2 regions of the Pantoea sp. SGAir0418 genome follow, and region 1 is predicted to be linked to the other one. Evidence: predicted binding sites of a transcription regulator. Region 1 holds the regulator's gene; the other holds the start of a gene.
The links. Region 1 encodes PurR, which represses purine synthesis genes. Its sites were predicted from a motif close to CANGCAAACGTTTGCNTG; they were not measured.
Positions count from the first base shown of each region.

Region 2: cvpA (colicin V production protein) is a predicted target of PurR. The motif match lies at 1,670-1,687, and genes of this name have one in related genera.

Region 1 covers NZ_CP027911.1:2,250,839-2,253,970, forward strand. Annotated here, with positions in the region: gene C1N84_RS10345 (C40 family peptidase) at 106-897, shown strand; gene C1N84_RS10350 (cytochrome bd-I oxidase subunit CydH) at 954-1,043, opposite strand; gene purR (HTH-type transcriptional repressor PurR) at 1,317-2,342, shown strand; gene punR (DNA-binding transcriptional activator PunR) at 2,339-3,132, opposite strand, start outside.
Region 2 covers NZ_CP027911.1:1,357,361-1,360,492, forward strand. Annotated here, with positions in the region: gene folC (bifunctional tetrahydrofolate synthase/dihydrofolate synthase) at 1-760, shown strand, start outside; gene dedD (cell division protein DedD) at 750-1,499, shown strand; gene cvpA (colicin V production protein) at 1,750-2,235, shown strand; gene purF (amidophosphoribosyltransferase) at 2,269-3,132, shown strand, end outside.

The DNA.
Region 1 (3,132 bases):
GCAAAAAAAGTGGATTAGAATTGCCCCGGTGCTGATCGTCGATCAGATTTTTCTAACTTTACCGCGGTCTGGCTTCCTGCCGACGGCTTAACCTGTAACCGGACTATGCGTTTACTGATTACGCTTTTCATACTGGCTTTTGCCCAACTGTTCTTTAATGTGGCGGCGGCTTCTCCGCATGCGCCGGTTAATGCCAGTTTGCAGAAAGCGGAGAAAAAGAACGCGCGTGAAGATGAGCGTCGCAAACGACGCCCGGTGAAAACCACCAGCAAAAAGTCACGCCTGACGTCAGTACAGAAGTTCAGGCTGAAAAAACAGCAGAAAAGCGAAACGGTACTTCAGCACACCACGCAGCGCAAATCCTCACTTAAGCTCAGTGCGAAAAAATATGGTCATCAGCGGCTGGCGAAAAAATCGCGTGACGTTGCCGTTGATGATGAAGTGCAGCAGCTGAGCGGCATTAAAATGAGCAAGGCCCACCGCCTGCGCTATCAAAAAGCACGTGAAACCGCGATGACGAAACTGATGGGCCAGCTGGGTAAACCGTATCAGTGGGGAGGCACCTCACCGCACACCGGTTTCGACTGCAGTGGTTTAGTGTGGTACGCCTACAAAGATCTGGTGAAGTTTAAATTTCCCCGTACCGCTAATGAGATGTATCACCTGCGCGACGCCGCGCCGATCAAGCGCGAGATGCTGGAGAAAGGCGATCTGGTGTTCTTCCGCATCAACAACCGCGGCACCGCCGACCATGTCGGGGTTTATCTGGGCAATGGTAAATTCATTCAGTCTCCGCGCACCGGTAAGGACATTCAGATTAGCGCGCTGGGCGAGGATTACTGGCAGAAGCATTACGTTGGCGCGCGCCGTATGATGACGCCGAAAACCGTGCGCTAACCTCAGCGTTGCGCAACAAAAAAGCCGGTGGCTGTTCAGCAGCACCGGCTTTTTTATTAATGCAGAATGGCGGTAAAGCTAAAGGCAATAATCATCAGCAGAGCAGCGGCGGTGGTGGTCAATGCCAGTTTTAAATCGGTACTCATCACAACTCCTTAGTCACACAGTTTGCATGGTTAAATAATTTTCGCACAGTGATGGGCAAAAATCTCGTGTTATCCGCCCCGGCTTGCTAGAATCGCCGCCTTTCGTTGCGCAACAGATTTAGCGCATGCTGCATTGACAGCCTGCTGAAGGATGTTTCCCTGCCCGATTAAGCAGATTAGCCCTGATATTCAGGGCGCAAAACCATTAGCAGACGCAAACGTTTAACAATATACTTATCAGTAAGTTGCGATAAGCCCAGGAGTACCATTTTCATGGCAACCATTAAAGATGTGGCGAAACGCGCCGGGGTCTCAACCACCACGGTTTCGCATGTCATCAACAAAACGCGTTTTGTCGCGGAAGAGACGCGTAACGCCGTATGGGAAGCGATTAAAGCGCTGCACTACTCACCGAGCGCGGTGGCCCGCAGCCTGAAGGTGAATCACACCAAGACGCTGGGCCTGCTGGCGACCTCCAGCGAAGCGCCCTACTTCGCCGAAATTATTGAAGCCGTGGAGAATCACTGCTTTGAGCGTGGTTACACGCTGATTCTCGGCAACGCGCATAACGATCTGCAAAAACAGCGCGCTTATCTTTCGATGATGGCGCAAAAGCGCGTCGATGGCCTGCTGGTCATGTGCTCCGAATATCCCGACGATCTGCTGCAGATGCTGGAAGAGAACCGCAATATCCCGATGGTGGTCATGGACTGGGGCGAATCGCGCGGGGACTTTACCGATACCGTGCAGGACAATGCGTTCCACGGCGGTTACCTCGCCGGGCGTTACCTGATTGAGCGCGGCCATCGCGACATCGGTGCCATCCCCGGCCAGATGGAGCGCAACACCGGTGGTGGCCGTCATGCGGGTTTTCTGCAGGCGATGCAGGAAGCGGGCATCAGCGTCCGTCCCGAGTGGATTGTGCAGGGTGACTTCGAACCGGAGTCAGGTTATCAGGCAATGCAGCAGATCCTGAACCAGAAACAGCGCCCGACGGCGGTGTTCTGCGGCGGCGATATCATGGCGATGGGCGCGATTTGCGCGGCCGACGAGATGGGACTGCGCGTGCCGCAGGATATTTCGGTAATTGGCTATGACAATGTGCGCAACGCGCGCTACTTCACCCCGGCGCTGACAACCGTGCACCAGCCGAAAGCGCAGCTGGGGGAAAAGGCACTGGAGATGCTGCTGGACCGCATCACCAGCAAACGCGAAGAGCCGCAGACCATTGAAGTGCAGCCCACGCTGATTGAGCGCCGCTCCGTGGCCGATGGCCCGTTCCGCGATTACCGCCGTTAAGCCGCCTTCTCGCTGAGCCACTCGTGGTTCAGCGTCTCCGCATCGCCCAGATATTCCAGTAACCACGCCAGCGCCGGTGACGCGCGCTGCTCAGACCAACTGACGCAACACGGGCTGTCCGGAAACGGCTGCGGCAACGCCAGCTCCACCAGCGCGCCGCTGTCCAGCAGCGGGCGCGCCAGGTGGCCCGGCACCATGCCCACGCACAATCCGGCCTGCAGGCAATCCAGCCCGGTTTCCCACTCCGGCACCACCAGCCGCCGCTGGTTATCCAGCGTCCACGTCATGCGGCGCGGCAGCGCGCGCGACGTATCTTCCAGCACCAGCGACGGCCAGGCGCGCAGGGTTTCGTCATCCAGCTGCGGACTGTGGGCCAGCGCATGCTGCGGACTCACCACGCAGCGCCAGTTGAGCGCGCCCATATCCTGAAAGGCGAAGCGGCCGCCGACCGGAATGGCCTGGGTGGCGCCAATCGCCACATCGACACGACCATCAGCCAGCGCGTCCCACACGCCGTTAAATACTTCGTAGCTGATGATCAGCTCCATATCGGGGAAATGGCGGTAAAAATCCTTTACCAGCTGGCGGGTACGCTGCGGTTTGACGATGCAATCTACCGCGATGCTGAGCTGACCGCGCCAGCCGTTAGCCAGCTGCTGACATTGACGGCGCGTGGCCAGCATTTTTTTGATAACAGAACGCCCTTCACGCACAAAATGCTCGCCTGCTGCCGTCAGCACCACTTCGCGATGCTGCCGCTCAAACAGCGGTACCGCCAGCCAGCCTTCCA
Region 2 (3,132 bases), 890 kb from region 1:
GCTGGACCACACCGACTGGCTGGGGCCGGATCGCGCCAGCATCGGCCGCGAGAAGGCCGGCGTATTCCGCGGCGGTAAACCGGCGGTGGTCGGCGAGGCCGATATGCCTGACACCATTGCCCAGGTGGCCGCGGAGAAGGGTGCGCAGCTGTTACAAATTAACCGCGACTGGCAGTGGCAGCGCGAGGGCGACAGCTGGACGCTGCAGGATGCCCGGGGTGAACTGCGCGATCTGCCGCTGCCCCAGGTGCCGCTCCCTAACGCGGCCACCGCCATTGCGGCGCTGCGCGCTTCCGGCCTGACGGTGAGCGAGGCGCTGATTCGTCAGCATCTGCCGCTGGCGATTCTGCCGGGACGTTTCCAGACGGTCAGCACCGCGCCGCGCGTGATCCTTGATGTGGCACACAATCCGCATGCGGCTTATTATCTGGCTTCACGTCTCGCTGAGCTGCCGGCACACGGCACAGTGCATGCGGTGGTTGGCATGCTGCACGACAAGGATATCGCCGGGACGCTGGCCGCGCTGGCACCGCAGGTCAACCGCTGGTACTGCGCGCCGCTCGACGGCCCGCGCGGGGCGTCCGCTGATGAGCTGATGGCGCATCTGCAGGGCGGCAGCGCCTGGCAGAGCGTTGAAGCCGCGTGGCAGGCGGCGCGGCAGCAGGCTCAGCCCGACGATGTGATTCTGGTGTGCGGCTCGTTCCACACCGTAGCGCAGGTGATGCAATCGATGGCAGCGGAGAACGGCAGTGGCAAGTAAGTTTCAGAATCGTTTAGTGGGTACGGTGATTCTGGTGGCGATTGGCGTCATCGTGTTACCGGGTCTGCTGGACGGTAAGAAAAAGCATTATAAAGAGGAGTTCGCGGCGATTCCGCTGGTGCCAAAGCCTGACGATCAGCAGGACAGCGAAATGGTGCCGCCGGTGACGCAGCCGCTGCCGTCGCAGCCGCCAGAAGGTGCGAGCGCGGCGCAGCAGGCGCCCGCCAGCAGCGCAACGCAAAACAGTGCCGCCAGCGGCAGCACGCAGCCAGCGCAAAACAGCCAGCCCAGCGTCGTGACGCCGCCGCCGGTGCACCAGCAGCAGAAACCGGCAGAGCAGGTGAAGCCGAAGCCGGTCGAGCAGCCGAAGCCTAAACCGGTGGAGCAGCCGAAACCGAAGCCGGCAGAACAACCGAAAGCGACAGAACAGCCAAAAACTTCAGAGCAGCCTAAAGCGGCGGAAACGCCGAAGCAGAGCGAGCCGGCCGCGCCAGCAGGACAGGCGTATGTGGTGCAGCTCGGCGCGCTGAAGAACGCCGCCAAAGTGAATGAGATCGTGGCGCAGCTGCGGCTCTCCGGCTATCGTGCCTTTACCGTGCCGTCGACGCCGGTGCAGGGGCAGATCACCCGCATTTACGTCGGGCCGGATGCGTCCAAAGCGAAACTGCAGGGCGCACTCGGCGAGCTGAAAGGCATCTCCGGCCTCGGCGGCGTTGTGAAGCCGTACAGCACACGCTGATCAACTGATAAGCCGCGCCGATAGCAGAAACAGGCGCGGCTTTTGGCGTGTTTTTTAGCGAAGCGTTACTGAAAATTTATGGAATATCAGCAGGTTAAATGGCTGACATCAACAAGGGCGAGGAAAGTTTTTTTCATCGCCCTTTTTCTCGGGACAGAACCGGAAAACCCTACGCAAACGTTTTCTTTTTCTGTTAGAATGCGCCCCGAACTGGATGCAGGGGTGCAAATGCACTGTACTGGAAGCGTTCATGATCTGGATTGATTACGTCATTATTGCGGTAGTTGGTTTTTCGGCTCTGGTCAGCCTGATTCGCGGGTTTGTCCGGGAAGCCTTATCTCTTGTTACCTGGGGATGCGCGTTTTTTGTCGCCAGTCATTACTACGCCTACCTTGCAGTCTGGTTTACAGGTTTTGACGACGAACTGGTTCGCAACGGCATCGCCATCGCGGTGTTATTCGTTGCCACCCTGATTGTGGGTGCCATCGTGAACTATGTGATCGGCTCGCTGGTTGAGAAAACCGGCTTGTCGGGAACCGACAGGGTGTTGGGGGTCTGTTTCGGGGCGTTGCGTGGCGTGCTGATTGTATCCGCCATTCTCTTCTTCCTTGATACATTCACCGGCTTTTCAAAAAGTCCGGACTGGCAACAGTCTCAACTCATTCCCCAGTTCAGTTACATCATCAGGTGGTTTTTCGATTACCTGAAAAGCACGTCGAGTTTTTTACCCCGGTAACACCGGGAGTGCGGCTAATGAGGAAATGACAACATGTGCGGTATTGTTGGTATCACCGGTTTTATGCCAGTAAACCAGTCGATCTATGACGCGTTAACGGTGCTGCAGCACCGCGGGCAGGATGCCGCCGGCATTTGTACCATCGATGCGCTGAACTGCTTCCGTCTGCGTAAGGCCAATGGCCTGGTCAGCGACGTGTTTGAAGCGCGCCACATGCAGCGTTTGCAGGGAAATATGGGTATCGGCCACGTGCGTTATCCGACTGCCGGCAGCTCCAGCGCCTCTGAAGCGCAGCCCTTCTACGTGAACTCGCCGTACGGCATCACGCTGGCTCACAACGGTAACCTGACCAACGCCCATGAACTGCGCAAGCAGCTGTTCGAAGTTGGTCGCCGTCATGTGAATACCACCTCAGATTCCGAAATCCTGCTGAACATCTTTGCTCAGGAGCTGGATCGTTTTCAGCACTATCCGCTGGAAGCTGACAACATTTTTGCTGCCGTGGCGGCGGTGCATCAGCAGGTGCGCGGTGCTTACGCCGTGGTGGCGATGATTATCGGTCACGGCATGGTTGCGTTCCGCGATCCTAACGGTATCCGTCCGCTGGTACTGGGCAAGCGTGAGCTGGCCGATGGCCGCACCGAATACATGGTGGCCTCAGAGAGCGTGGCGCTGGATACGCTGGGCTTCGAGTTTATTCGTGACGTTGCGCCAGGCGAAGCGGTGTACATCACCGAGCAGGGTCAGCTCTCGACGCGCCAGTGCGCAGAGAACCCGAAAAGCAATCCGTGCCTGTTCGAATACGTTTACTTTGCGCGTCCGGACTCGTTCCTCGACAAGATCTCCGTCTACAGCGCACGTGTGCGCATGGGCACCAAGCTGGGCGAGAAAATTGCC